DNA from 2 places in the Halobacillus sp. AWH4_228 genome. Region 1 is predicted to be linked to the other one. Evidence: predicted binding sites of a transcription regulator. Region 1 holds the regulator's gene; the other holds the start of a gene.

The links. The regulator NrdR, encoded in region 1, represses ribonucleotide reductase genes. The targets are predictions, from matches to a motif close to AACACNATATATNGTGTT.
Region 2: a site for NrdR is predicted at 8,714-8,731, ahead of ACXADP_RS08360 (vitamin B12-dependent ribonucleotide reductase). Genes of this name have one in related genera too.

The regions. Positions count from the first base shown of each region.
Region 1 is NZ_JBSWTE010000001.1:1,429,553-1,445,232, forward strand. Features, by position in the region: gene ACXADP_RS07030 (glyceraldehyde-3-phosphate dehydrogenase) at 1-727, shown strand, start outside; gene speD (adenosylmethionine decarboxylase) at 957-1,334, shown strand; gene ACXADP_RS07040 (cytosolic protein) at 1,502-1,876, shown strand; gene nrdR (transcriptional regulator NrdR) at 1,916-2,380, shown strand; gene ACXADP_RS07050 (replication initiation and membrane attachment family protein) at 2,439-3,791, shown strand; gene dnaI (primosomal protein DnaI) at 3,809-4,741, shown strand; gene ytxC (sporulation protein YtxC) at 4,898-5,707, shown strand; gene thrS (threonine--tRNA ligase) at 6,042-7,988, shown strand; ribosomal protein L20 leader region at 8,263-8,387, shown strand; gene infC (translation initiation factor IF-3) at 8,469-8,972, shown strand; gene rpmI (50S ribosomal protein L35) at 9,006-9,203, shown strand; gene rplT (50S ribosomal protein L20) at 9,234-9,590, shown strand; gene ACXADP_RS07085 (DUF1294 domain-containing protein) at 9,677-9,949, shown strand; gene ACXADP_RS07090 (TVP38/TMEM64 family protein) at 9,988-10,560, shown strand; gene ACXADP_RS07095 (sigma-w pathway protein ysdB) at 10,598-11,008, opposite strand; gene ACXADP_RS07100 (dUTP diphosphatase) at 11,120-11,605, shown strand; gene ACXADP_RS07105 (M42 family metallopeptidase) at 11,688-12,773, shown strand; gene sspI (small acid-soluble spore protein SspI) at 12,814-13,026, opposite strand; gene ACXADP_RS07115 (TrmH family RNA methyltransferase) at 13,138-13,872, shown strand; gene pheS (phenylalanine--tRNA ligase subunit alpha) at 14,192-15,226, shown strand; gene pheT (phenylalanine--tRNA ligase subunit beta) at 15,242-15,680, shown strand, end outside.
Region 2 is NZ_JBSWTE010000001.1:1,666,750-1,682,429, forward strand. Features, by position in the region: gene comGA (competence type IV pilus ATPase ComGA) at 1-421, opposite strand, end outside; gene ACXADP_RS08320 (shikimate kinase) at 512-994, shown strand; gene ACXADP_RS08325 (YqzE family protein) at 1,045-1,230, shown strand; gene ACXADP_RS08330 (YqhG family protein) at 1,246-2,061, opposite strand; gene ACXADP_RS08335 (DEAD/DEAH box helicase) at 2,058-3,701, opposite strand; glycine riboswitch at 3,862-3,949, shown strand; glycine riboswitch at 3,953-4,040, shown strand; gene gcvT (glycine cleavage system aminomethyltransferase GcvT) at 4,105-5,205, shown strand; gene gcvPA (aminomethyl-transferring glycine dehydrogenase subunit GcvPA) at 5,227-6,576, shown strand; gene gcvPB (aminomethyl-transferring glycine dehydrogenase subunit GcvPB) at 6,569-8,029, shown strand; gene ACXADP_RS08355 (rhodanese-like domain-containing protein) at 8,086-8,466, opposite strand; gene ACXADP_RS08360 (vitamin B12-dependent ribonucleotide reductase) at 8,838-11,408, shown strand; gene mntR (transcriptional regulator MntR) at 11,568-11,999, shown strand; gene ACXADP_RS08370 (patatin-like phospholipase family protein) at 12,141-13,031, shown strand; gene ACXADP_RS08375 (SA1362 family protein) at 13,043-13,447, opposite strand; gene ACXADP_RS08380 (YqhR family membrane protein) at 13,785-14,300, shown strand; gene aroQ (type II 3-dehydroquinate dehydratase) at 14,346-14,801, shown strand; gene ACXADP_RS08390 (M24 family metallopeptidase) at 14,803-15,680, shown strand, end outside.

The DNA of each region.
Region 1 (15,680 bases):
GAAGGATGAGGCTGCTCTCCATCTGGATGCAGGCGCAAAAAAAGTCATCATTACAGCTCCGGGTAAGGAAGTCGATGCGACCATTGTGATGGGGGTCAATGAGGATTCCTATTCCCCTGAAACGCATGATGTTATTTCCAATGCTTCCTGCACGACCAACTGTCTGGCGCCGGTAGTCAAAGTGCTGGAAGATGAATTCGGTATTGAAAACGGCTTGATGACGACGGTTCATTCTTTTACCAATGATCAGAAGAACCTGGATAACCCTCACAAGGATCTGCGGAGAGCCCGAGGGTGTACACAGTCGATCATACCGACCTCCACAGGAGCAGCCAAAGCCCTGGGAGATGTCATTCCAAGTATGAAGGGAAAGTTGAATGGAATGGCTTTACGTGTACCGACACCGAACGTCTCTTTAGTGGACTTAGTCGTCGATCTAAAGAAAGCGGTTACGAAGGAAGAGTTGAATGAAGCGTTCGCATCTGCCTCACAGAGGGACATGAAAGGCATTCTGGAGTACAGCGATGAACCTCTGGTATCCATTGATTACACGACCTCTCCGTCTTCCGCCATCATTGATGGGCTGTCCACACAGGTGATGGAAGGCTCAAAAGTGAAAGTGCTTGCCTGGTATGATAATGAGTGGGGCTACTCCTGCCGCGTTGTTGATCTGGCCAAATATGTGGGAAAATTATTGAAACAGGAAAGGACGGCGAGAGTGTCTTAAAGGACGCCTCTGATTCCAGGTGAAGACTCTTCACGGCCCTTTTCAGGCTTCTTAAATATATCTTGCAAAAACGGGATAAACCCTTTATACTTTCTTTTGAACTTCTGAATTTCAAAAATCTTCATGTCTACTCAAAGGGTTAGGACCTCTCAGGACTAACTTTCCCCCGTGGTAGTACATGGCCGCAATTTCAGAGGGGAAGAAGTTAATGTACAAAGGGGGATCCGTTATGGATACAATGGGAAGACACGTAATTGCTGAACTATGGGATTGCAATGAATCAAAATTGAACGATATGTCGTATATAGAACAGGTTTTTGTTGATGCTGCACTGAAAGCCGGTGCAGAAGTGAGAGAGGTGGCTTTTCACAAGTTTGCCCCTCACGGTGTTAGTGGAGTTGTTATCATTTCAGAGTCACATCTGACGATACACAGCTTCCCGGAGCACGGATATGCAAGCATTGACGTGTATACGTGTGGAGACCGGATCGATCCGAATGTAGCTGCGCACTACATTGTGGAAGCTTTGGAAGCCGGCCGGAATGAAACGGTTGAAGTACCAAGAGGAATGGGTCCTGTAGAAGTCAAGGAAGCCCGTGCTCTGTAAACGCACAAAACGAGAAAGTCATGCAGAAGGTTCTGCATGGCTTTTTTTTCTGCTTACCTATTGGATCAGGCTGTCTGCCCTCTCCTTCTGTAAAACCGTTTCTAATTTTTTAAAGTCATGTTAAAATAAATTAAGATTATGTCGAATGGACTGAAGGAGTCAGATTAGTGAAAGCATTTATTTCCAGGTATCTCAGCACTCATTCCGAAACCAGTGAACAGCATAAGGACACGGCCCTTATCACACACTATTACAAAGCCAAGCATGATGAGGTTTTCCGCGCCGTGGAAGAAATGTTCCCTTCACCATCTGAGATCAAAGCCGTCTCCAGGGAGCGCGGAGAACTGACGATCACTTATAAAGGAAAGCGGCGGGCGTTTGTTGTCGCAACAATTATTATGGTCCGTCCGTTCCGCACGGCCGTGGACTTTTCGGTCACCACTGATTCAGGAGGCCCTGTGGATTTCGGCTACAGCCGTAATCTGATCGTGCAGTTCTATGAACAGCTGGACCGGCAGTTTACAGCTGTGGATCCCGGATGATCAGATGATGAAACGAAGACGATGTGGAGTTGATCAAAGGTGAAGTGTCCAAACTGTCACTACAAAAGCACGAAAGTGCTCGATTCAAGACCAATAGAGGAAGGTCAGACAATCAGAAGACGGAGAGAGTGTGAACAGTGCGGCTTTCGTTTTACAACGTTTGAGCGGATTGAAGAGGTCCCTCTGATTGTCGTGAAAAAAGAGGGAACGCGGGAGGAATTCAGCAGGGAAAAGTTGATGCGTGGGTTGATCAGAGCCTGTGAAAAGCGTCCGGTTGAAGTGGAAAAGCTTGAAGCCGTTACGCTTGATATTGAAAAGGAACTGAGGAACCGCGGCGTTTCAGAAGTGCTGAGTGAGGATATCGGTGAAATGGTCATGGGCCGTCTCTCCGAAGTTGATGAAGTGGCCTACGTCCGGTTTGCGTCCGTTTACCGGCAGTTTAAGGATATAAACGTATTTATTGACGAATTGAAGGAATTAATTAAAGATGATCATGACGAATGAGCCTGAGCCGGCTCATTTTCTTTTTCATAGATTTGGATGAACGAAGGAGGTGTAGACGATGAATCATTCCATTGGCAGACTGCTGCCTGTAGACGGTTTTAAAATCAGGAACGGCGGAGAAATGCCTCGAAATTTTCATCGTTCGTTATCCCATCTATACCAACCGATTGTTGGACGTCTGGCTGTATCTCTCTACCATATACTGCTTTCTGAAGCGGATCTTGCGGATCAGGATGCGATTCAGACCCACCATTCATTGATGGCTTACCTTTCCGCTCCTCTGGATAAAATTTATGAAGCCAGGGGGAGGCTGGAGGCTCTTGGATTGCTGAGAACGTTTCGGTCGAACGAAGAGAGCGATCAGACCGTCTATATATATGCGGTCCATCCCCCTTTTACGCCGGAGGAATTTTTCCAGGATGACATGCTCGCGCTTCTCCTGACCCATGAGTTGGGTCAGGAGAAGTATGAACAGGTAAAAAGCCGATTTGTTAAGCCCGAGCCTTCGGTGGAAGGATATGAAGAAATCACGGCTTCTTTCGACGAAGTGTTTCATCATAAAATGATAGAGTCTGTGCAGAGGGAAACCGAAGTGATTGCGGAGCAGAAGCGTTTTCAGGAATACCGCGGTCCACGAACCTCGGAAAGCCGCGTCGATTTCACCTGGCTCCGCCAAGCCCTTCAGAAGAGAATGTATCCAAGTGAACGGATTTTGACGGGGCGGAATAAGAAACTGATCATTCAGCTGGCGACGTTGTATGATTTGTCCAACGTGGAATTGGAAAAAGCGGTGACATGGGCTATAGATGAAAATCACTGCTTGGTCGAGGAAGAGTTTAAGGCTGCCTGTCACGATTTTATGAAAGAAGAAAAAAATGTACAGCCCGCCTCTGTCGATGATCGTGAGAAATGGGCCTCCATGGAAAAAGAGACGACAGGATCCAAGGAAGACCAGTTTGTTGAAATGCTCGAGCAGATTTCTCCGAGGGAGCTCCTTGAGGATTTGTCCAATGGCAACCGTGCATCGGAACAGGATTTGAAGCTGATCCGGGATGTTATGACCGAACAAGGCATCACAGCCGGGGTTATGAACGTGCTTGTCCATTATGTGATGTTGAAAACGGATATGAAACTGTCGAAATCCTACATGGAAAAAATCGCCAGTCATTGGGCGCGTAAAAACGTGACCACTGTGCGCCAGGCCATGAATCTGGCCAAGGCAGAACATCAGAAATATCAGCAGTGGGGCCGTCAGAAAACACAGAAGCGGACTTCCCAAAAAGACGAAGTTATTCCTGTCTGGTTTAATAAACAGGAAGAGAAGCAGCCTGCCGCCGCGTCTGCTGAGCCTCAGGTCGATAAAGAAGATATCGCAGCCAGAATCGCGAGGCTGACCAATAGAGGAAACTAGAGTAAGGGGTGAATGGAATGGAGCCCATTCAGCAATCGTTGAAAAAATGGATGAAAGATAACAAGCAGTTTCAGCAGCGCTACAATCAAATGAAAGCGGAAGTCCTGGGCTCTGCTGAAGTCCAGCGTCTGATGCATGAAAATGAAGGCCTGGATGAAAAAGCGGTGGAGAAGCATTTGATCAAGCTTTATGAATACCAGACCCAATCGAAAAACTGCGAAAAATGTCCGTCGAGGGAGGGGTGTATCAACATCCTGCCCGGATACGTTCCATCGTTGGAGGTGGAGGGAACCGACATCAAACTGATTTATGATAAATGCAGACGCCAGCGTTCACAGGAACAGCAGTCGTATCAGAAATCATTGGTAAGCAGCCTGCATATGCCGAGAGAAATCCTGGAAGCATCGCTGGAACGAATGGATCTGGAAGACCCCGACCGCGGAGGGGCGGTAGCGCAAACCGTCCAGTACATTGAAACGCTCGGGGATGAGCTTCCTGCAAAAGGCCTGTATTTCCATGGACCGTTCGGTGTAGGGAAAACGTATTTCCTCGGGGCCATTGCCAATGCTCTCAGTGACAAGCAGATCCCATCGATGATCATTTATATGCCTGAATTTGTAAGGGAAATGAAATCATCCATCAAAGATGATTCCCTCAATGATAAAATTACCGCCTTTAAGGAAACGCCGGTGTTAATGCTGGACGATATCGGAGCAGAATCCCAGTCGGCCTGGTTCAGGGATGAGATATTAGGCAGTATCCTGCACTATCGGATGATGGAGCGTCTGCCCGTCTTTTTTACGTCCAACTATACGCTGAACGAACTTGAAAAAGTGTTGATGACAAGCAGCCGCGGCGATGTGGAACAAGTGAAAGCCAAGCGGATTACCGAACGGATCAAACAGCTGAGTGAACCGGTTTATGTCGGCGGTCAGAACAGACGTTCATAAATCTTTGCGAACAGGAAGGTCAGTGACATGATTTACCCATCCCTCTCATAAATATAACAAAGAAAAGACGAGCCGGTCTTGATGATATTTTCTATGCTTCCGGGAAGCATTGATGATAGACATAGGATGGAAAGTCGGGATGAGGGGGGAATTCTGGTGTTTGACTTATCTTTTTCCAAGCGTCTGGAAGCCGAAACGTTTTATAATGCCATCGTTTCCGAGCAGAAGCTGTGGGTTTATGAGGAGAACGGGAAACATTTTTCTGTCACATTGATGCATGCTTCCTCAAGGGAGTCGGCCTATGTGGATGTCGTGCGTGCGCTGCATCATGTTGTCAGGAAAAGGAAAATTCCTGCCTGGATGGAAGGGGTCCTCCGGTTCTCCTATCATTTCGAGGATGCCGATGAAATTCAGCGCATTCTTGAGATTGAGCAGGACTTTGACTCCCATCCTCCTGCGGGTCTGCGGCTTCCGCCTATTCACCACTACATCAAGTCCTATATACAGGAGTACGTGCATGTAAGGGATACCGTCCTGTTTGATGACTTGAGTGCCGGCTGTCTGGCACATGTCCACAGGTGCCTGACGGATTACACAGGCAAGGTCATTGATGAGTATAAGCAGGAGGAATCGTATCAGCTGCTGGTCGATTCGTGGCGTCACCGTGTTCATCATCAGGATACGGGGGTGCAGCTTCTTCATATTCTCGATGACCGTGGACTGACTTACTTCCATGATGAAGGCAATCCGCTGAGTGATTCGGAGACGCGTCTCTACCAAAAGCAGTACCCGGATGAAGCCGTGTCTGATCTTCCTCTTGAATGGCCGGTCACGCCGGCGCTCGTCCATGCTCCAGAGGAAATCATTATTTACTCCGATCAGGCGGAGAATTCCAATTTGGAACTGCTGATGAATATCTTTGAGGAAAAGGCTGTCTGGAAGCCCAAATCGCAATTTCCTTTTTAAAGCCCTTGATTTCCTTTTCGCAAATGGATATAATACGTACATATTAAATCAATGGCTTTGATAAGGATACGAACGGAAAGTGGCGTATGATCAGAGAGGGGAGTCATCGGCTGGAAGCTCCTTCTTAACGGCTTATCGTTTACCACCTTGGAGCCCTGTCTGTGAAATGATTCAGAGTAATGGACAGCGACTGATCCGCGTTAAGGATAATGAAGCCGCAGCCTTGCGAGGATGCGGGAACCTGGGTGGAACCACGAGAGACAACGCTCGTCCCTTAGCACTATGCTGAGGGATGGGCGTTTTTTTATATTTATTTAGAAAAGGAGTGTTACACATGGCGGATGCGATTCAAATCAAGTTCCCAGACGGAAACATCAAGGAGTTTGAGAGAGGGACGACAGGTGAAGACATCGCTAAATCGATTTCTTCAGGCTTGAAAAAGCAGGCCCTGGCCGTAAAGCTGGACGGCGAACCCTACGACCTGCGACGTCCGATTGAACAGGATGGGGAAATTGAGATTCTTACCTATAAAAATCCAGAAGGCTTGGAAGTGGTGCGCCACTCTACAGCCCACCTGATGGCACAGGCCGTTAAACGCCTTTATGGAAACGTCAAACTTGGCGTTGGTCCGGTCATTGAGAATGGGTTTTATTATGATATCGATATGGAGGAATCCCTGACACCGGAAGATCTTCCGAAGATCGAAAAGGAAATGCAGAAGATTGTAGATGAAAACCACGAAATCGAACGCATAGAGCTTTCAAGAGAGGAAGCGATCGAAAAGTATAAGGAAATCGGCGATGAGCTGAAGCTTGAACTGATCGAAGCTATCCCTGAAGGCGAACAGGTGACGATTTATCAGCAGGGGGAATTCTTTGATCTCTGCCGCGGCGTTCACGTTCCACAGACAAGTAAAATCAAGGTCTTCAAGCTGTTGAGCATTTCCGGTGCCTACTGGAGAGGGGACAGCGACAACCAAATGCTTCAACGTATTTACGGAACGGCCTTTGAGAAAAAAGCCCATCTGGATGAATACCTGCAGATGCTTGAAGAAGCGAAGGAACGCGATCACCGTAAGCTCGGTAAGGAACTGGAGATCTTTACGATCAATCAGAAGGTCGGTCAGGGACTTCCAATGTGGCTGCCAAAAGGCTCAACCATTCGTCGCACGATTGAGCGTTACATCGTAGATACAGAAGAGCGCCTGGGATATGATCACGTGTATACACCTGTTCTGGGAAGTGTTGACCTGTACAAAACAAGCGGACACTGGGATCACTATCAGGATGATATGTTCCCGACAATGGAAATGGACAACGAAGACCTTGTTCTTCGACCGATGAACTGCCCGCACCATATGATGGTTTATAAAAATCAGATGCACAGCTACCGGAACCTGCCTGTCCGTATTGCTGAGCTGGGTACGATGCACCGTTATGAAATGTCCGGAGCTCTTGCCGGCCTGCAGCGTGTGCGTGCCATGACATTGAATGATGCGCATATTTTTGCCCGCCCGGATCAGCTGAAAGATGAATTCAAGCGTGTAGTCCGTCTCGTTCAGGAAGTCTACCGTGATTTCGGTATCAACGATTACTACTTCCGTCTGTCCTACCGTGACCCGGAGGATAAGGAGAAGTACATCGACAATGATGCGATGTGGGATAAAGCGCAGGGGATGCTGAAAGAAACGATGGAAGACATGAAACTGGAGTATGTGGAAGCCGAAGGGGAAGCTGCTTTCTACGGTCCGAAACTGGATGTTCAAGTGAAAACAGCGCTTGGTAAGGACGAAACGCTTTCGACGGTCCAGCTGGACTTCCACCTTCCGGAACGCTTTGATCTGACATATGTCGGGGAGGATGGAGCCGATCACCGTCCGGTCGTTATTCACCGTGGTGTCGTGTCGACGATGGAACGTTTTGTTGCCTTCCTTATTGAAGAATACAAAGGCGTCTTCCCGACATGGCTGGCCCCTGTCCAGGCGAAAATCATTCCTGTATCTGCCGACGTCCATCTGGATTATGCGAAAAAACTGGAAGATGAACTTCGGGAAGCCGGTGTGCGTGTCGAAGTGGATGAGCGGAATGAAAAGATCGGCTATAAAATCCGTGAAGCACAAATGCAGAAAATCCCGTTCCAGCTTGTCGTTGGAGATAAGGAAATCGAAGACCATGCGGTAAACGTCCGCCGATACGGAGAACAGGACTCTGCTACAAAATCTGTAGACACATTCAAGTCTGAAATCAAAAATGAAATTGAGCAGAAGCTTCTGAGAAAGTAATCAGATGAAGCGGAGACGTTTTTGTAAACCTATACCAAGGTGAGTTCTCATCCTGGTATGGGTTTTTATCATTTTATCTCGCTTTGTTTTCACGCTGGTTATCCACGGGCAGAGGCCGCTTCTTTCTTCTCCAGGTATTGGTTTGCAGGAAAGGGATTGATTTTTATCTTGATTTCGATTATCCTTGATTAGGTAGTCAGATAAACAACATTTGATTGTTGACATGCATCATCAGGCATGCTATTATTGTTTAGGTAACTGAATGAACGGATCTAGAGACAAGTAGGAGCACCCGCTTCTCACCTGATCGACGCTGATAAAGCAGTTGGCAGGTCACTAATTCCTTAAATGTTAGGATACGTGTGGGTGCAGAATATGTACCGACACTTTTTTTATTTTCAGCAGGAATCTTGTCGATGACAGATCTCATATAAGTTTTCTAAAACTATTTGGAGGTGGCTCGATATTAGCAAGGATAACATGAACGTTAATGAAAAAATCCGTGCCCGTGAAGTCCGTCTGATCGACGTGAATGGTGAGCAGCTTGGAGTTAAATCCCGTAACGAAGCGCTTGATATTGCAGCAAATGCAAATCTTGATCTTGTTATGGTGGCCCCAAATGCGAAGCCTCCGGTTTGCCGAGTGATGGACTACGGAAAATATCGTTTCGAGCAGCAGAAGAAAGAAAAAGAAGCTCGTAAGAAACAAACCGTCATCAAAGTGAAGGAAGTGCGTCTCAGTCCAGGGATTGAAGACCACGACTTCAACACAAAACTTCGTAACGCACGCAAGTTCTTGTCTAAAGGTGACAAAGTGAAAGCATCTGTCCGTTTCCGCGGACGTGCCATCACCCACAAAGAACTAGGGCAGAAAGTACTCGAACGCCTGGCTGAAGAGTGCAAAGATGTCGCCCAAGTTGAGACCAAGCCTAAAATGGAAGGTCGCAGCATGTTCTTAATGCTTGCTCCTCTCGGTGAGAAGTAAGACAAAGTATCAAGTTTAAAGGAGGAAATTCACATGCCAAAAATGAAGACCCATAAAGGTTCTCAAAAACGCTTCAAAAAAACTGGGACAGGTAAAGTGAAACGTTCCCACGCTTTCACAAGCCACTTGTTCGCGAACAAATCAACTAAGCAAAAGCGTAAGCTTCGTAAAGAGGCACTGGTTTCTGCAGGAGACTACCGCCGTATCAAGCATATGCTTCCGAAAGACTAATAAAGACTGATTTAATTAGGAGGGATTACCATGCCACGAGTTAAAGGTGGAACAGTGACACGTCAACGTCGTAACCGTGTCCTTAAACTAGCAAAAGGTTATTATGGTTCAAAACATGCACTATTTAAAACTGCTAAACAGCAGGTAATGAAATCAGGACAGTACGCTTACCGCGACCGTCGTCAGAAAAAGCGCGATTTCCGTAAGCTTTGGATCGCTCGTATCAACGCTGCAGCGCGTTTGAACGACATTTCCTACAGCCGTCTTATGCACGGTCTTAAACTTGCGGGTATCGAAGTGAACCGTAAGATGCTTGCTGACCTTGCTGTCAACGACGCCCAAGGTTTCGCAAGTCTTGCAGAGCAAGCAAAATCTGCTCTTAAGTAATTTTATGAGAAAGAGCCATTTCCGTCCGGTTGGAAATGGCTCTTTTTTTATACCCTGTTCGAATACATAAGGGGAGCGTGAAGGTGATGATGTATGCAGGATTGTATTACTTCGGAGTGAATATCTGGCTGTTTATCCTGATGGGGGTGGACAAAAAGAGGGCTGGAGAACAGAAGTGGAGAGTGCCTGAAAAGCGGTTATGGATGGCAGCTTTGCTGGGAGGCGCATTAGGAGGAGTACTCGGGATGAAGGTGTTTCGTCATAAGACGAAGCATAAATCGTTTGCCGTCGGTTTCCCATTCCTCATAGCCGCGCATGTCGTGTTGACCGGGTGTTTGTACGTGCGGTTCTATACCTGAGTATCCTGTCATAAGATGTAGGCAGGGAGGGGATTGACGTGGGCGGGACAACGACAGCAGTGCTGGCATGGTTGGAACATCAGGAAGCCTGGGCGCCGCTCTTGTTTATCGGAATTCATCTGCTTCGGCCTTTTTTGTTTCTCCCGGTCATGCTTGTCTGCATAACCGGAGGCGTGTTGTTCGGACCGATTGCGGGTACCGCGTACTCGGTGATTGGAACGATGATATCCAGCCTGTTGTTTTACCGGACGATCCGTATGGTGCCTTGGGTGATGAAAAGGATGGCGGGAATCAAGGAACGATGGATGAAAAAACAGGCATCCCTGTCCGTCAAGCAGGTAGCTGTGCTGCGTCTTGTTCCTTTTATTCACTTTCACCTGTTGTCGTATTGTCTTATTGAGAGCAGCGCAGATTTTAAGGATTATGCGAAATCATCTTTATTTGCTAATTTTCCGCTTGCCTTTATTTACACCTCTGTCGGTCAGTGGGTCACGCTTTTTTCGCTGCCGATGATGGTCGCTTTTTCAGGCGCGCTTGTTGGTGTAAGTTTCATGATCCGGAAGAAAAGTGAAGTGTTTCTATGGAACGATTTCTTCCAGACGAATCCATAAAAGAACAACCCTCTGCAGCAAAGGGCAGAGGGTTGTTTTAATGGAAGTCATCGTTATTTTTCAAGGGATGGATAATCAGCCGGTTGATCGGGTACTTCCATTCGATGGAAGCATGCGGATAACGGAGGAGGATTTCTTGTTCCATAAAGTATATATCCTCCCGTTCGAGCCCTTGAAGCTTGTTCGGGTCGTGGGCGCTTACATTGATCGTAACGACCTCAAAGGCATCTTCGGTTGTCCCTAAATATTTTTCCCCTTCAAACACATGACCTTTCAAAGTCATCAGGAAATTCTCTTTCGTATCTTCCTGGTTATCATGAAAGTAAAATTCTTTTTTATCCCGGGCAAGATCCAGCTTTCTCCTTGGATTGACGATGAATTTATAAGCGGTGTACATAATAAAGGCTATCGCCAGAAGCAGCAGCAGTCTGAACAAAAGGATGATCATGAACATCGGACTCCTTCCTTGAAGGTACGTGCCTCCTATACGTATCAGCATGTCTTTTTGTTTCAGAAAATGATACATTATTATCGATGATTTTTTTAGGAGGGACAACCAATGTTTTGGGAATCGTTATATCAGATGCAGGAAAAACTGGATCATTATATTGAACAGCAGCACAATTTGGAGAAAAGCGCTTATGTCGAATCCAAAATCCTGGCCTTATTTATAGAGCTTGGGGAGCTGGCGAATGAAACACGCTGCTTTAAATTTTGGAGTACGAAAGGGCCGAGCGCTCCATCGGTCATTCAGGAAGAGTATGTAGATGGGGTTCATTTCCTGTTGTCCCTTGGTTTGGATCTGGGCTTCCGCTATACCAGCCAGGAAGAAGAGGGCCGTTCTGTGACAGAGACGGAAGCATTTTTGGACGTATACAGCAGTGTGGAGACGTTTCGTCATGAACAGACGAAGGGAAACTACGAAAACCTGTTTCGTGCCTACGTATCCTTAGGGCGGACCATCGGAATTACGGCAGAGGATTTGAAAGAAGCGTATATAAATAAAAATGAAGTGAATTTTAAAAGACAGGACCAGGGCTATTGATCACAAAATGGCAGAATTTTTGTGAAATCGCTTCAAAAGGTTTATAATAACATTGGATAGAAAAAGGAGGATTTGAATACATATGGCTAAAAAAGATGAAACACTGCAGATGTTGAAAGATCTGACGGACGCGAAAGGTGTACCGGGAAACGAAAGGGAAGCCCGTGACGTCATGAAGCAGTACATCACTCCCTATGCGGATGAAGTCTTCACAGATAATCTTGGAAGTCTGATTGCGAAGAAAGTAGGAAATAAAAAGGGCCCGAGTGTTATGGTTGCCGGTCACCTCGATGAGGTAGGATTCATGGTTACCCGCATTGATGATCATGGCTATATTTACTTCCAGACCGTGGGAGGATGGTGGAGTCAGGTTATGCTCGCCCAGCGTGTCACGATCATGACACGCAATGGTGACCTCACCGGTGTGATCGGATCGAAACCACCGCACATCCTGCCTGCGGAGCAGCGTAAGAAGGCTGTGGAAATCAAGGATATGTTCATCGATATCGGCGCTTCCAGCCGTGAAGAGGCAATGGAATTCGGTGTGAAGCCGGGAGATTCTGTCGTTCCATATTTTGAATTCACACAGATGAAAAATGAAAAAATGCTGCTGGCTAAAGCATGGGATAACCGCATCGGCTGTGCCATTGCGATTGAAGTGCTGAAGCAGTTGAAAGGTGAAAAACACCCGAATACGGTTTACGGTGTCGGAACGGTTCAGGAAGAGGTCGGTCTCCGCGGTGCCCGCACATCCGCCAACCTGATCAACCCGGATATTGCTTTTGGTGTCGATGTCGGTATTGCCGGGGATACTCCGGGTGTATCGGACAAAGACGCTTCCAGTAAAATGGGAGACGGCCCGCAGATCATCCTGTACGATGCCTCTATGATTTCCCATAAAGGACTTCGTGATTTTGTTACGGATACAGCGGATGCGAACGACATTCCTTATCAGTTTGATTCCCTTGCCGGGGGTGGAACGGACTCGGGTGCCATCCACTTAAGCCATGACGGGGTTCCAGCTCTTTCTATTACGATTGCTACGCGTTATATTCACTCTCATGCGGCTATGCTTCACCGTGATGATTTTGAAAATGCGGTCCGCTTAATTGTAGAAGTTATTAAAGGCCTGGATGCGGATACAGTCAAAGAAATTACCTTCCAGTAATACTAAAAAGCCAGCCGTAAAGGGCTGGCTTTTTTCGTGCTTATTTCTGTTTTAAGCCTTGTTCTAATGTATCAAGAATTTCCTGGCGTTCTTGTTCATCGGATTCTTTCCACAGCATTTCAAAGAATACGCCAAGCCCGGGAAGCATTTTTTCCTCACCCTTCTGCAGGGCATCATCAATAGTGGCTTCAAGCTGTTCGGCATTATGATTGCTGACATTGGACAGAATCGCTGCGCGCAGATTTAAATTCATCGTCAAGTCCTCCTTTGTAATAGGATTCGAAAATTATTCATGATTAGTTTGACCAACCGTGGTGCGGCTATGTATGATGAATGAGAAATAAACAGGAAAAGAGGGACGATAATGCTCACTTCCTTACAAAATGCAAAAGTGAAGGATTGGAAGAAACTACATAAACGAAAGTATAGAAATCAAACAGGTACGTTTCTTGTAGAAGGGTTTCATCTGTTTGAAGAGGTGATGAAAAGCGGCTGGACCGTTAAAGAATTGATCGTCCGCGAAGAAACGGACATTGAACTTCCGGATGATATTCCTTATACGATTGTCAGCCGTGATGTTTTTGCGGCTGTTGCTGAAACCGAAACGCCTCAAGGAATTGCAGCGGTTGTCGCTAAAGAAGATTATACTTTTACGCCGGGAAGTCTTACTTTGATGCTGGATGCTGTCCAGGATCCGGGAAATATCGGGACACTGATCCGTACAGCAGATGCTGCCGGTTTCGACCAGGTCATTGTCGGTACGGGTTCTGTGGATATTTTTAATGATAAAGTGATCCGTGCTTCTCAAGGATCTCTGTTTCATTTACCGGTCTTAACAGGAGACCTCGGCGCTTACGTGCACGAATTGAAGGATCAGGGTGTGGAAATCTGGGCCTCTGCGCTGGAGAACGCCGTCTCATATAAAGAGCTGGCGGTTCCTGAGAAAGTTGCTTTAGTGGTTGGAAATGAAGGCAGCGGCATCTCTCAAGAACTTGTCGAGGCGGCAGATCAGCATGTGTATATCCCGATATATGGACAGGCGGAGTCGTTGAATGCTGCCATTGCGGGTGCTGTTCTTATGTATCATTTGAAAAGCTGAGGTTGCATCCAGCAGCAACTTTGACTATAATAAATGCAGTTCTAATAATTACATCGATCAATAGCTGAGATAGAGCAAAGTAAATGAATGGGAATCGTTTCAGGGAGGAAGCACCATAGACTGGGAGTGCTGCCATCGTGACATTCGTTGAAATTTCACTCTGGAGCTGGCCGTTTCGGCCCGGATGAACGTCCGTTATTTCATACAAGTGGGCACCACAGGTGTCAACAAGGGTGGTACCGCGAAACAAACCATACAAGTCTCGTCCCTTTTTACAGGGAGGGGGCTTTTTTTATTTTCATTAAAGGAGGAATTACTGATGAAGGAACGTTTAGAGCAGCTGAAACAGGAAGCGTTGCAGAAGGTGGAGAACGCTGATTCCATTCAAGGGTTGAAAGACATTCGTGTCGAGTATCTAGGGAAGAAAGGACCGATCACGGAAGTACTCCGCGGCATGGGCAAATTATCGAAGGAAGAGCGCCCGGTCATCGGACAGCTCGCCAATGACGTGCGTGAGAGCATTGCAGAAGCGATCGAAGCGAAACAGACAGGTCTTGAGGACGAGGCGCTTGAGAAACAGCTGGAAGAGGAAAGCATTGATGTAACCCTTCCTGCCCGTCCGGTTCACGTAGGCGGTCCGCACCTGTTGACGAGCATTGTAGAAGAAATTGAGGATTTATTCATCGGTATGGGCTTTGAAATCAAGGAAGGACCAGAGGTAGAAACCGATTATTACAACTTCGAGGCGTTGAATCTGCCGAAAGGCCACCCGGCCCGTGATATGCAGGATTCCTTCTATGTTACAGAAGAGTTGTTGATGCGTACCCATACCTCGCCTGTACAAGCAAGAACGATGGGGACAAGAAACGGTGCTGAACCTGTGAAAATGATCTGTCCTGGTAAAGTGTACCGCCGTGACACCGATGATGCCACGCACTCCCACCAGTTCACCCAGATTGAAGGTCTGCTTGTAGATAAGCATGTCCGCATGAGTGATCTGAAAGGCGTACTGAATGCATTTGCGAAGCAGATGTTCGGAGCGGAACGTGAAATCCGCCTTCGTCCAAGTTTCTTCCCGTTCACAGAACCATCGGTTGAGATGGATATTTCCTGTAAAGTGTGCGGTGGTAAAGGCTGTTCCGTCTGTAAGGGAACGGGCTGGATTGAAATTCTCGGCGGGGGCATGGTCCACCCGAACGTATTGGAAATGGCCGGCTACGATTCCAGCGAATACTCCGGCTTTGCTTTCGGAATGGGACCTGAACGGATCGCCATGCTGAAATACGGGGTCGACGATATCCGTCACTTCTATACCAACGATATCCGGTTCTTGGAACAGTATCATAAAGCTTAAGGGAGGAATGGAAAAATGCTTGTATCTTTAAACTGGTTGAACGAATACATTGATGTCAGCGCCTACTCTCCGGAGGACCTGGCTGAAATCATTACAAAAACGGGGATTGAAGTAGAAAGCGTAGAGCCTGCAGCAGAGGGCGTCACGGGGGTCGTGGTTGGACAAGTGACATCCTGTGTGCAGCATCCGAATGCGGATAAACTGAATCTCTGTCAGGTTGACGTTGGTGAAGAAATGCTTCAGATCGTATGTGGCGCGCCAAACGTGGCCGAAGGTCAGAAAGTCGCAGTCGCTGTACCGGGAGCTGTCCTTCCGGGGAACTTCAAAATTAAGAAAACGAAGCTCCGCGGGGAAGCCTCCAACGGGATGATCTGTTCCCTTCAAGAGCTTGGTGTGGATGAAAAGGATGTACCTAAGGAATATGCAGAAGGGATATTCGTATTCCCGGAGGATA
Region 2 (15,680 bases), 240 kb from region 1:
AAATCATGCCGCTGCGGTGATGAAGCCATCGTTTCAATCGTTTTCCTTGATGAGGGAAAAGAAATAACTGTTCCAGCGGGGTATGATCCATAGGATTGAGGATTCGGACAGCGAGGCTTTCGGAGTCCTGGATAGGAAGCGTAGAGAGACGGAGGTCAAAGAGGCTGCTGCCGGAGCGGTGTTGAAAGGTCCCGTTCTGCGGACGTTTCTGCTCACCGATATCCATCCCGGAAGTGAACTTAAAGTAGGAGAGTGTTTTTTGGTACAAAGGCATAGGAAGACTGGAGTGGAAAATTCTTTCGCCATGGATTCTGAAATAAATGGAGCATGATTCGCGGTAGGGGGAAAAGTGGATGTCCGAGGCGGACTGCTGAACTGCGGAGACGATCAGGTCATAAGCATAAGTCGCAATGGATTTCAAAGGGTTATCACCTCATTTATATCGTGGTTAAATAGAAGTATTCGACATAAAGTGAAAATATCCTGCATGAAAATAGGAAAGGGGAACAAAATGATTTATTTAATTGGTTTTATGGGAAGTGGAAAATCAACCATCGCTTCAAGGCTTGCAGAGAAACTACAGTGCTCCTGCATAGAAATGGATGAAAGTATCGAAAAGCAGGAGGGGATGACTATCCCGGAAATGTTTGCTCAGCATGGCGAAGGCTATTTCAGGGAAAAAGAACGGGATTTTCTGCGAGGCTTAGAGGATGAAGCCGTTGTTTCCACCGGAGGTGGTGTCATATTGTCCAAGGAGAACCGTGAGATGATGCGGGAGGGTACCGTGATCTACCTTCATGCCGGATGGGACACCATTGTGCGTCGATTGAAAAATGATACATCCCGGCCGTTATGGTCAGGGGATGAATCGGAGAAAAAGCAGCGTTTTGAAGACAGGCTTACCCTTTATAAGGAAGCCGCTCATTACGTGGTTGTCGTGGACGATAAAGCTCCAGAAGTCATTGCTGAGGAGATTGCCGCACGTCTAAAATGATGAATTCCCGGGCATACTATTTGTAATTGATGCTTAAAAGAGGGGATTTTATGAACCAAAATGACTATGTGAAGTTTTTGACGGAGGAAATGGTCAAATACATGCAGCTGTCCAAAGAAGAAAAGAAACAGAGAAAGCGGGAAAAACCTTCAAAGAAATCGTCTGTTTACTGGTTTGGATTAATTCCTCTTGCTATACGCATGTTCAAAAGGAAACGGAACATCTCCCATCATTAAAAAAGCCGCTGTTCATCAGCGGCTTTTTTGATGGATCCACGGAGCACTTGTTTCCTGAGAAATATAAAACAAACCACCATTGACCACTTCAAGCTTAATGCAGGGCTTATAGCGGGTATCCATCTGGTCACGTTCTTTCGTAAACGATTCGAGATCGATGTCTTCCGACGCATAAAAGGATTCAAGCAGCGCTGTTTCTCTTTGTAAATGCTGATGTGATTCCACCGCCCATTGATTATTTTGTGATGAAATATACGTCTCCACGTGCTTTTCCATCCGTCTGTATGCGTTGGAAAGTGAAATGACAGGCGTCATGGGGAACGTATAGTCTGATACAGTGTTTCCGAACGGGACCGTTTCCAGTTTTTCCATCATCTTTAACATCATCGTTCCATGAATGAGATTCAATCCGATGGAAAGTGGTTCATCCCGTGCCTGTTTCCCGCGGTAATGCAGCAGGAAGTTGACGACAAGCCACGGACTTACAGCTGTATGACCTGCATTCTCCGGCGGGATGCGCTCATACAGCCGGGCAGTCTTTCCTTTATTGATGGCTGTTTGATAGAGGGCATGCAGTTTAGGTGTTCCGGCATGAAGGTAGATGCCTTGTTTCTGACTGCCATCGGTCTGGGTGAACGTGAGGCGCATCGGTTCGCCTTCGCGGTTCATCTTTTTCATATAGTGCCAGTAAAAGGGGCGGTTCATGATTTCTTCATCCATTTCACTCGTCAACTGGACGGTGAAATGAGTGGGGCCTTTTTCAAGAACCGGACAATTATAGGCAGCGAAAAAATGTTCAACAAATGCAGCGTAGGGGTGGAGAACACTCAACTCGATTCTCTCCTTTCATTAACCGTATGTTCAACGTAACTGACAAGATTTTTTAACTTAATGTCCATTTCCCCCTGACTTTCGGACTGTTTGACAATCGACTGTATCTGCTGCTCAAACGTCCCGCCGGGAATCTGCTCGAGAATGTGATCCAGATCTCCGACCGCATTCTTAAAGACCTCAATTTTTTCATACAACATCTTCATAATGTGGTCCTCAATCGTGTTTTCTACAGCAAAATTATAAATATTCACATCATATTTTTGTCCGAAACGATGAATTCTTCCAATGCGCTGCTCAAGACGCATCGGATTCCAGGGGAGATCATAGTTGATCATATGGTGGCAGAACTGGAGGTTGATGCCCTCTCCGCCTGCTTCTGTAGCGACCATCACTTGTGCTTTGTTTTGAAAAAGCTGTTTCATCCAGTCACGTTTGCTCTTATTAAATTTCCCGCTGAATGGAACAGATGTGATTCCATGCTGCTGTAAATACCACTGCAGGTAAAACTGGGTGGCTCTGTATTCGGTGAAAACGATGAATTTCTCATCTTTTTCCTTTATCAGATCCACCATACGTTCAGCTTTAATATGGTGGGGAAGCCGGCCGAGCGCCTCGATGAAATCATCATAAACCGCTTGTCTTTCAGGTGGGGCTTTCTTCTTCAATTGGGTTAGAGACATGTAACAGGCTTCCCTTGAAGAACACAGTTCTTTGGCCAGGGTCAGCCATGTGAACGAAGGATGATCAGCTTTTAACTGTTCAAGGGATTGATATAGTTCGGCTTCTTCATTTGTAAATGTCAGTCTTTCATTCCTCACCCTGCGTTTAGAGGAATCAAGCCCTGTATCTTTTCTGCGGTTGCGGATCATCAGCTGACCGACAAGGGAGTGAATATGCTGGATATGCTCTTCTTCCCGGGCATGCTTTTGATATTTCTTTTTAAAGTCCGTCAGGTTTCCTAAATATCCGGGCTTCAGGATGGATACAAGGTTAAATAAATCACTCAGCTTATTCTGGATGGGGGTGGCTGTGAGAAGAAGGCAGTAGGTCTTTTTTAAAGACTGGACAAACTGATAATTCTTCGTTTGATGGTTCTTCAGCTTATGGGCTTCATCAATGATGATAAAATCGTATTCCTGGGAAAGAATCTCTTCTCTGTGATGGTCCCTTTTAGCCATATCAATGGATGTAACCGCAACATCCCACTCTTTCCAGGACGCCTGCTTTTTTCTCGGGGATGCAGCCTGGATGTAGAATTTTTCATTCAATTCCTGAATCCACTGATTAACGAGGGATGCAGGAGTAAGAATGAGCACTTTTTCAGCTCGGCCTCGAATCATGTATTCTTTTAAAATCAGCCCGGCTTCCAATGTCTTTCCGAGTCCGACCTCATCAGCCAGAATCGCACGGCCGTTCATGTGATGAACGACGGTTTCCGCGGCTTCTATCTGATGATCCATAAAGTCTACATGAGGAAGGTGATCAAGTGCCAGCAGACCTCCGAATTCCGGCACGGTTTTGAATTGGGCAGCCTGGTAGGCCAGTTTAAATCCTTCCCAGGAGGCCAGATGTTCCGATTGGTCAAGATGGCTGGACAGAGAGTGGATGAACGTTTGATCTGGATGAATGGTAAACATGGAAACAACCCTCCGGATTCCGATATTTTAAGATTGTGAATTGTTGTAGAATTTTCGTGTTCTTTGCCGGACACGCATGATATAATGAACGGGAAATGAAGTGTCATCCATACATTACACGATAGTATGCCCGGTAAAATCTAGGAAAATACAAACGCGAATGACTGCAGAGGGAGAGACCCTTGTAAGGGCGCCGAAGGAGCAAGCAGAATTGTGAATCTCTCAGGCAAAAAGACCTCTGCAGGACGCAGCTCTGGAGAGCGTCTGCCTTCTACGGGCGGACCACCCAAGAAGCAAACACCCTCCACAGGTGTGAAACTTTCTGGTTCACGGACAGAGACTCCCGCTCATAGCGGAGGAGTCTCTTTTTTTATGGGCGGAACGACGTAAAGGAGTGGTTGAATTGACAGAATTGAAACGAACACCTTTATATCCCGAGTATGAAAAGCTTGGAGCGAAAACCATTGATTTTGGAGGCTGGGATCTGCCGGTGCATTTTTCCGGCATTAAAGAGGAGCATGCAGCGACAAGAAATGCGGCTGGTCTTTTTGATGTGTCTCACATGGGGGAAATCATGATCGAAGGATCCGACAGCCTGGCTTTTCTACAGAAAATGCTGACGAACGATGCTTCAAAGCTCGTCCCTGGAAAAGCACAGTACACGATTATGTGCTATGAAAATGGAGGGACGGTTGATGATTTGATCGTTTACCACCTTTCTGAAAACACGTATCTGTTAGTCGTCAATGCGGCGAACAGGGAAAAGGATTTGGAATGGCTTCAACGTCACGCCGAGGGCGATGTGTCTGTGAGGGATGTTTCTGATACGTATGTTCAACTGGCTGTTCAAGGGCCAAAAGCAGAAAAGATTCTTCAAAAGCTCACGGATACCGATGTGTCCGCCATTAAGTTTTTCCGATTTGAACAGGGCGTTTCCCTTGATGGAGTGCAGGACAGCGCCATTGTTTCCCGCACAGGTTACACAGGGGAAGATGGATTTGAAATCTACCTTCCTTCAGCTTCAGGGCCGGATCTCTGGCAGGTTCTATTAAAAGCAGGTGAGCCGGAAGGGCTGCGTCCGATCGGTCTCGGTGCAAGAGATACGCTCAGGTTTGAAGCGAACCTCGCTCTTTACGGACAGGAGTTGAGCAGTGATATTACGCCGATTGAAGCCGGTCTGAATTTTGCCGTCAAAATAAAAAAGGAAGAGGATTTCATTGGGAAGGAAACTCTCGTTAAACAGAAAAAAAAGGGGCCCGAGCGGAAGCTGGTCGGTATTGAAATGCTCGATAAAGGTATTCCGCGTACTCATTATGAGGTCTATGACAGCGATGAGAAGATTGGTTTTGTAACAACAGGGACCCAGTCGCCGACATTGGGTAAAAATGTCGGACTCGCTCTACTTAACCGTGCGTATACAGAGGAAGGGACAGAAGTAACGGTTCAGGTTCGGAAGAGACGCCTGAAGGCCAGGGTCGTCCCGACACCTTTCTACAAAAGATAAATACCTGAGGGGGATGGAACAATGGAATTTCGATATTTGCCTATGACGGAAAAAGATAAAAAAGAAATGCTTGAGACCATCGGTGTCCAGTCATCTGAAGAATTGTTCGCTGATATTCCTGAACGCGTAAGGTTTCAAGGTGATTTAAATATTAAGCCGCCGAAAAATGAATACCAGTTGATGAAAGAACTGGCGGATACAGCCGATCGGAACGTCAACCTCAAATCCCATACGTCATTTCTTGGAGCAGGGGTTTATGATCATTACATTCCTTCCATTGTTGACCACGTCATATCAAGGTCTGAATTTTATACGGCTTACACCCCTTATCAGCCGGAAATATCCCAGGGGGAGCTGCAGGCGATCTTTGAATTTCAAACGATGATTTGTGAATTGACAGGCATGGATGTCGCCAACTCTTCTATGTATGATGGCGGGACAGCATTGGCCGAAGCCGTTAACCTTGCTGCTGGACAGACGAAAAAGAAAAAAGTGCTTGTATCCAAAGCAGTCCATCCAGAATCTCTCGCTGTGATTCATTCCTACGCCAAGGGACCGGGGGTTGAAATCATCGAAATCGACCACAAGGAAGGTTTGACAGACCTTGAACAGCTGGAACATCACCTCGATGAAGATACAGCTGGAGTGGTCGTTCAATATCCTAATTTCTTCGGTCAGGTGGAGCCGCTTGATTCCATCCGCCACCTCGTAGACAAGCAGAAAAAGGCGATGATGATTACTTCAAGCAATCCGCTTGCGCTCGGGTATTTGACTCCGCCTGGTGCGTTTGGCTCTGATATTGTCGTCGGCGATGCTCAAGTGTTCGGAATCCCTGCCCAGTATGGCGGTCCGCACTGCGGTTATTTTGCAACAACGAAAAAACTGATGAGAAAAGTGCCCGGCCGTCTAGTGGGCCAGACGGTGGATGAGGGTGGACGCAGAGGTTTCGTCCTTACCCTTCAAGCGCGTGAACAGCATATCCGCCGGGATAAGGCGACTTCCAACATATGTTCCAACCAGGCATTGAATGCACTGGCTGCTTCGGTCGCTTTGTCGTCCATAGGGAAGCAGGGATTGAAAAAGATGGCGGCGATGAACATTAAGAAGACGTTATACATGAAACAACAGCTTCAATCCCGGGGCATCGAAGTTTTGTATAAGGGAGCCTTTTTCAATGAACTGGTCATCCGCATGAAGAAGCCTGTGAAAGAGATCAATCAGCAGCTTCTGGAGAAAGGATTTATTGGTGGGTATGACCTTGGACGTACAGATGAACGTCTGGCAGGCTGTATGCTGATTGCGGTTACAGAAATCCGTACAAAAGAAGAAATCGACACCTTCGCAGGGGAAATGGGGGATTTGAATGGCTAACCAAGACTTTCCATTGATTTTTGAATTGAGTCAGGAGAGCCGCACTGGGTTCAGTCTTCCTGAACTGAATGTGCCGGATACCGATATTGATGAGATGTTTGAAGATAAGTATGTGAGACAGGACGCACCTCATCTGCCGGAAGTCAGCGAGCTGCAGATTATGCGGCATTACACAGGTCTGTCCAAACGTAACCACGGGGTGGACTCCGGGTTTTATCCTCTTGGATCGTGTACGATGAAATACAATCCGAAAATGAATGAAGATGTAGCCAGACTGGCCGGCTTCAGCCATATCCATCCGTACCAGCCGGAGGAAACGGTTCAGGGGGCGCTCCACCTCATGTATGATCTTCAGGAAACGCTCGCGGAAATTACAGGTATGGATACCGTCACGCTTCAGCCTGCGGCAGGTGCTCATGGCGAATGGACAGGACTTATGATGATTCGTGCCTTCCATGAGGCTAATGGTGATCATCAGCGGACAAAAGTCATTGTGCCTGATTCGGCCCACGGTACGAACCCTGCCTCTGCTACGGTAGCTGGGTTCGAAGCCGTGACGGTAAAATCAGACGAGCGGGGATTAGTGGACCTTGAAGACCTGAAGCGTGTCGTAGACGATCAGACAGCTGCACTGATGCTGACAAACCCGAACACGCTTGGTCTGTTTGAAGAGGATATTGAGGAAATGGCGGCCATCGTTCATGAAGCGGGTGGCAGACTGTATTACGACGGCGCCAATCTGAATGCTGTATTAGGGTATGCAAGGCCGGGAGACATGGGCTTTGATGTTGTCCACTTGAACCTGCATAAGACTTTCACAGGCCCTCACGGTGGCGGTGGTCCGGGATCAGGTCCTGTAGGTGTAACGGCAGAGCTTGAGCCGTTTCTTCCCAAGCCGATCCTTACGAAAAAAGACGGCTGGTACAGATTCGATGATGATCGTCCACGTTCCATCGGCCGGGTGAAGCCCTATTATGGGAATTTCGGAATCAATGTGCGGGCCTATACGTACATCCGCACAATGGGACCGGAGGGATTGAAAAAAGTAAGTGAATACGCCGTTTTGAATGCCAACTATATGATGCGCAGACTGCAGGAAGCATTCGATCTTCCTTTTGACAGGCACTGTAAACATGAATTCATTCTGTCGGGCCGCCGTCAGAAAAAACTCGGCGTACGAACACTGGATATGGCTAAACGCCTGCTTGACTTCGGCTATCATCCGCCGACGATCTATTTCCCGATCAATGTGGAGGAAGCGTTGATGATTGAGCCGACGGAAACGGAATCCAAGGAAACTCTTGATGACTTTATCGATCGTATGCTTCAAATAGCCAAGGAAGCAGAAGATGAGCCGGAGACGGTTCAGGAAGCTCCTCATACGACGATTGTCAGCCGGATGGATGAAACCCAGGCAGCAAGGAAGCCTGTTCTCCGCCACCCGATGGAATAGAGAAAAACCGGCCCCCTTCGTGGGGAGCCGGTTTTCCTGTGTTGTGATATTTTTCGTTATTTCTTCGTCTTAATTTTGCCGGTCCATTTCTTGAAGCCACCTTCAAGCATGTTCAGGTCGTTGTACCCCTTCTTATGAAGGGTCATTGCCGCACGTGCAGACCGTGCGCCGCTCTGGCAGTACAAGTAGACGGGTTTGTCCTTGCGGATTTCCACGAGTCTGTTGTTCAGCTGTGAGAGCGGAATATTTCTCGCTCCGAGGATGTGACCCCCGTCAAATTCCTTCGGTTCACGGACGTCAATCAGCTGAGCTTTGCGGTAACCTTGACGGAATTCTTCTTCAGATATCGTGTTCAAGATTTTTCTTGTTTTGAAGAATCTATACAAACCGAAAGCAATAAGTAGAACAAGTGCTCCGAGTAAGATCCATAATTCCATTTTCATTTCCCCCCTGTTTTCTCTATTCTTTTATCTATTATAGAAGGGAAGGGCGGGTATTTCAAAAAAATTTTTCTTCCTGCCTGAAAAAAATGCCGTTTTGGAGGGGATTATATCGATTTAACAGATGCAAGACAGGAAAAATCGAAAAAAAAAGACATGAGAGGTGCTTTCCTCTTATTCCCTGCTTTTTTCTAACTGTATCTTACGATTTTCTGATTGACAAAATTCAACACATTCGTTCAATAACACAATATATGGTGATCGAATAATAAACAAACACAATATATTGATTAAAAATCTGTATATGTGGTATGTTACATATATCAATTATGGAATTGGCTTTTTCAAGATAAGGGAGAGATGCGAACATGCAGACGACAACTTCTAAAGATGTGCATACAAAAATCAACATAGACCGGCTGAATGCCGATATCAAACAGTTCCCACAGGTCCACCCGGTAACGGACAACATGTCCATTACCCACAAAGGGGTATCCAGGCTTGTCATGCTCGACCGTTATGCGTTTAAAGATACAGAAAAGCTGACGTTGTCCGAAGGGGATTTTGTCGTACTTACAGTAAAAGACGATCCGAAGTTTCCGGCTCGCGGATTCGGTTTCATTCAGTCCGTTGACTGGCAGACCCACGAAGCGTTTGTAAAAGTGGAAGACGAGTTCGTGAACGTTCTCGACCGTGAGGAAGAAAGAGAGACCGGCGTCATTAAAAGAAATCTTGATACCATCGATAAACCGCTGGAAGTTTATTATGAACAAATTGCTTTACGAAATGCGACAGGACTCTCAGAGGTGGAAACAGATCCGGAAAGACAGGCGCAGAGCTTTGAGGAATTTTACGAGGAGTTATCCAGCCTGAATTTCATACCTGCCGGCCGTGTGCTGTACGGAGCAGGTTCCAATACGGATGTGACCTACTTCAACTGCTACGTGATGCCTTATATCCAGGATTCACGGGAAGGCATTTCGGATCACCGTAAACAAGTCATGGAAATCATGTCCCGTGGCGGTGGTGTCGGGACGAACGGATCGACCCTGCGCCCGAGGAACACGCTCGCCCGCGGGGTGAATGGGAAATCATCCGGTTCCGTTTCATGGCTGGATGATATTGCTAAGCTGACCCACCTGGTGGAGCAGGGGGGATCCAGACGTGGTGCCCAGATGATCATGCTGGCAGACTGGCATCCAGACATTCTTGAATTCATTATTTCCAAGATGCAGAACCCGCGTATCCTCCGTTTTCTTATTGAAAATACGGAAGATGAAAACATTAAACAACTGGCGAAGGACAAGCTGAAATTCACGCCGTTGACCGAAGTGGAAAAAGACCTTTATCAAAGTGTCGTCAATTACAAGCACATTCAGGGTCAGGGTGGTTTTACAGATCAAAGCGTGCAGGAAGCACAGGAAAAACTGGCCCTCGGCGGGACGTATTCCGTTCATAATTCAGAATTCCTGACAGGAGCCAATATTTCCGTCTGTATCACGAATGAGTTCATGGAAGCTGTGGAAAATGATGACGAATACCAGCTTCGTTTCCCTGATGTAGAGAATTACACGGGAGAGGAAATGAACGCCTATAATGAAGAATGGCATGAGAGCGGCGATGTACGCGAGTGGGAAAAACGCGGCTTCGGTGTGCGGGCCTACAAATCCATTAAAGCGAAAGAGCTGTGGAATCTGATTAATGTCTGCGCGACGTATTCAGCAGAACCGGGAATCTTCTTTATTGATAATGCCAACGAAAAGACAAATGCGACAGCTTATGGACAGAAGGTCGTTGCGACCAATCCATGCGGGGAACAGCCACTTGCGCCATATTCCGTCTGTAACCTGGCGGCCGTAAACCTGGCGTCTGTAGCGGATAAGGAAAATAAAACGGTCGATTTTGAAAAACTTACACAAACTGTTACACGTGGTGTCCGTATGCAGGATAACGTGATTGATGCTACTCCTTACTTCCTGGAGGAAAATAAAGTACAGGCCCTTGGTGAGCGTCGTGTAGGCCTTGGTGTCATGGGTCTCCATGATCTCCTGATCTATTGTGAAACAACCTATGGTTCAGAAGAAGGCAACAAACTGGTGGATGAAATTTTCGAAACGATCGCTGTCACAGCCTACCGCGCATCCATTGAACTCGCGAAGGAGAAAGGCAGCTTCCCGTTCCTTGTCGGAGCCACGGATGAAGAAACACAACAACTTCGTGAGAACTTCATTCAGACAGGGTATATGAAGCAGATGCCGGAAGATATTCGGCAGGATGTTCTGACTTATGGAATCCGTAACTCCCACCTGCTTACTGTAGCTCCAACCGGAAGTACAGGAACAATGGTAGGAGTAAGTACAGGTCTTGAGCCATACTTCTCCTTCTCCTACTACCGCAGTGGTCGTTTAGGCAAGTTTATTGAAGTGAAGGCGGATATCCTTCAGGAGTATCTGGATGCACATCCAGAGCAGGATCCGGAGCAGCTTCCTGAATGGTTTGTGACGGCGATGACGATGTCTCCGGAAGCTCATGCGGATACACAGTGCGTCATTCAGCGCTGGGTCGACAGCAGTATTTCCAAGACGGTCAATGCACCCAAAGGATATACGGTCGAACAAGTGGAAAGCGTCTATCAGCGCCTGTACCGGGGCGGTGCGAAAGGTGGTACCGTGTACGTGGATGGGAGCCGTGACAGCCAGGTGCTTACTTTGAAAGCTGAGGAGAACGCTTTTGATGGAGAGCAGACGGAACTGTTTGAAGATGACAAGCGTCCACGTGTTGTCCTGGTCGATACCGTTCATGAGCTGGATAAGACGAACGTGACGATTGGATCGGAAGTCGGCGACACATGCCCGGTCTGCCGTCAAGGAACCGTGGAAGACATCGGCGGCTGTAACACATGTACCAACTGTAATGCTCAGTTGAAGTGCGGTTTGTAATAACTAGAAAAACAGTCCTTCAAATCTGAAGGACTGTTTTTTTATGTTAAACAGCGGCTGCTTGTATCACATAAGAAACTAGTGTATCATTTTTCTATGTAGTCATCAGCAGATCACAAGCGTTATATCTACATAAAGACAGGGTATTGGAGGTTCATCATGCCAACACCAAGCATGGAAGATTATATTGAGCAAATTTATATACTCATTGAAGAAAAGGGTTATGCCCGCGTCTCGGATATTGCTGAGAACCTGGATGTTCACCCGTCTTCCGTGACGAAGATGGTCCAGAAACTCGATCGCGACCAGTATTTGAATTATGAAAAGTACAGGGGATTGATTTTGACTCCGAAAGGGAAAAAAATCGGGAAGCGGCTGGTGTATCGTCATGAGCTGCTGGAACAGTTCCTGGAACTGATCGGTGTAGATAAGGAAAACATCTATGAGGATGTCGAAGGTATTGAGCACCATATGAGCTGGAATTCCATCGACCGTATCGGCGACCTTGTCCAGTTCTTTGATGAGAATAAAGGGTATGTGGAAGCTTTGAGAGAAGTGCAGAAGAAAAACGAAGACCAGAATAACGAATAGAGTGCCTGAGACACGGATGTCCGTGTCTTTTTTTTATGTCCAACCGGCTCGTGGCGGGAAGTTATGAGGAAGGGGGAATTCTGCCACCTGCGTTCTATTTAGTGGACCCGCTGTTTATAATGAATTAAAGCGGGGTGAAGCGTGGTGAAAGTAGATGGGGTGTTTTCCGGAGGCGGGGTGAAGGCACTCGCTTTTATAGGAGCCGTCGAGGAACTACAGAGCCAGGGCTATGAGTTCAGACGTGTTGCCGGTACCTCTGCAGGAGCAATTCTGGCGGCATTAACGGCAGCGGGGTATACAGCCGGGGAAATCAAATCCCGTCTGATGTCCATATCCTTTGGAGAGATGATCCATGTTCCACTGACAGACCGGGTCTTCCCTTTTATGAAATGGCTGTTCCTCTATTATCGTCTCGGCCTTTACAACGGGGCGCAGATGGAAACCGTACTGGCTCAGTGGCTGGAGGAAAAAGGGGTGCGTACGTTCGCAGATCTCCGGCCCGGATCGTTGAAGATCATCTGTTCGGATCTTACTTTAGGGAGAATCGTCGTCCTCCCCGATGACTTGAAGAGTACTTATGGCATTGATCCCGCTACATTTTCCGTGGCAAAAGCTGTAAGAATGAGCTCGAGTCTTCCATACTTCTTTATTCCTGTGAAGATTCATGGAAAGCGTGGGAAATCGGTGATCGTCGATGGAGGGGTCCTTAGTAATTTCCCATTGTGGATATGGGAAAAGCAGGATGGATGCCGGACGAGACCAGTAATCGGCTTAAAATTAAGTGATGAGCCGGATAAGCTTCCTGAACAGAAAATCAGAAACGCCATCCAGATGTTTCATGCCTTGTTTAAAACGATGCAGCGGGCTCACGACTCCCGTTACATTTCAAAATCCATCAGTAAGGATATTCTTTTCATACCGGTAAGCGGCATAGAAACCACTGATTTTCATATGACGAATGAGGAAAAAGAACATTTGATGAATTACGGACGCCAGCATGCATTGGAATTTTTAAAAAGATGGACAAAATAAAATCGAGCCTTTTAAAAAGAGGCTCGATTTTTGTCTTTGTTTTTATTTCCCTCAATGACCCGGAGCTGCGGCCCGTTTGTTCTTCGGCTTTTTTTGCGTGTGAACGGAGCGGATTTAACCGCTGTTTTCGCAGCCGGACTTTTCTTGACGACCGGTGCAGGCTGTTTGTATTTCTGTTTGGATTGTTTAACGGCCTGTTTGTATTTTTTCATTTCTGTGCGGTTGCCGGAACCCCCGCCAAATCCGCGTCCGCGGAGGAAGAAGAAGTAGATGGCTCCATAGAGGATAGCCGCCATCCCGATCATAACCACTATGTTTGTTAAGAAACCTGATGTATTGGTAAACAGCTGAACGCCTACAAAGAAAATGGCAAGCCCGATTAAAATGTACATGACTGGTGTCATCCAGTTACGCATGTCAATGTCCTCCCTTCTAGTATTAGGTCACCTGTACGACATCTTTTAGTTATATATACCCTGGATTGTACACTTTTCAACATTTCCTGTGGCGGGTATGTGCTATTTTCAATTGTTTCCGTAGTAGATGAATTTATGCAGTATTTATACTCAAAGTTCAGGTGAAAGATTCGGGGTTATTCTTTTCTTTCCTTTAGACTGTCACCTCTAAACTAGAAACATGGTAAGTATGTCTGGACCTTTATTTTACAACAAATGGAGAAGAATCACTAGGTCTATTATGAAAGCGGGCATGAAAAAATGCGGGTTGGTTAAAATGAGGAAAGAGGTGATGGAGATGGCAGAACAAACAAAAGATCAACGGAAGCAGGAGCCCCGGCAGAGTGTTGCCTCAAAAGCGGCAGCAACAGGTTTTGCCGGGGGGCTTTTATGGAGTGCTCTGGGTGCCGGCGCCTATTATTTTCATTTTACGGAAGTGTCCGCAGCATCCTTTATATTCCGGTCCTTCTGGCAGACGGATTGGACTGGAACATGGCTCGCAGAAGTTCTTTCGGTGCTGATAGTTGCGCTTCTCTCAATCGGAACGGCTTTCGTTTATTACTTTACTTTAAGATCAAGAAAAGGCATTTGGCCGGGCGCCATTTTTGGACTGCTTCTGTGGGGTGTGGTCTATTTTGTGTTAACCCCTGTGTTTCCAGCAATTCCTGGTTTCATGGAACTGAGCAGTGATACGTGGGTGACAACGGCCTGTTTATTTATCTTATACGGTGTGTTTGTAGGGTATTCCATATCTTATGAGTATCATGAATTTAATCAAACGGCAGATTCTTATTCAAATAAGGAGGGAGTATGATAAGATTTAACTGTATGATCCTTTGGGGAACGGTGGGGATATGGAATGGAGAAAAAGAAGATTTATTTACTGAATGGGCCGAACCTGAACCGTCTGGGTGTCCGCGAGCCCGGAACATATGGCACCGGTACACTTGAGGATGTGGTCCGGCTCGTTACTGAGACCGCGCAGAAAGCCGGATTCGAGGTGGAGGCTTACCAATCCAATCATGAGGGGGATCTCGTGGACTGGATCCACCAGGCTGAAGCATCTGCGGACGGGATCGTCATGAACCCTGCTGCCTATACTCATACGAGTGTAGCTCTGCGGGATGCAGTGAGTTCCGTTTCCTTACCAGTCATTGAAATCCACATTTCCAACATCCACGCGAGAGAAGCTTTCCGGCATACGTCGATGCTTGCTCCTGTCACGGCAGGACAGATCGTAGGATTCGGAATCGATGGATATCGACTGGCGGTAGAAGGGTTGGTTCATAAGCTGAATGAGAGAGGAGATCACTAATATGATGAAATTGACAGGACTGCGTACAGCAGCTGCGACAAAAGAACTGGATGGACTATTGATCACGAGTTCGAAAAACAGACGGTATCTTTCCGGTTTTACAGGTTCTTCAGGAGCTCTGCTCATTACAGGCCGTGATGCTTTTCTGATTACAGACTTCCGATATACCAAGCAGGCCGCCGATCAGACGGAAGGGTTCGACATTATCGAGCATAAACGTCCCCTGCACGAAGAGGCAGCTGCCAAAGCCAGGGAACTTGGTTTGAAACGGGTCGGCTTTGAAAAAGATCACGTTACATATTCGTCCTACGAGCAGTACAAACAGGTGATGGATGCTGAACTTGTCCCAACCTCTGGGCTCGTTGAAAAATTACGCTTGATTAAGACCGATGAGGAGATTAGTATATTAAAGGATGCTGTTAAGATTGCTGATGACGCTTTTGACCACATTCTAAGCTACATAAAACCAGGTGTTAAGGAAATCGATATCTCCAATGAACTGGAGTTTTTCATGAGGAAGCAGGGAGCGGTTTCCTCCAGCTTTGATATTATTGTAGCGTCCGGTTATCGGTCTGCCCTTCCGCACGGCACAGCCTCGGAAAAGGAAATTCAGTCCGGTGAGCTTGTCACGATGGATTTCGGTGCTCTCTATAAGGGGTATTGTTCTGATATTACGAGAACCGTCGCTGTTGGGGAAATCAGTGATCAGCTGAAAGATATCTATGATACGGTTTTACAGGCGCAGTTAAGAGGTATGAAAGGTATTAAAGCAGGTATTACCGGTAAGGAAGCGGATGCTCTCACCCGTGACTATATTAAAGAAAAAGGATATGGGGACTATTTTGGACACTCCACAGGCCACGGCATCGGTCTTGATGT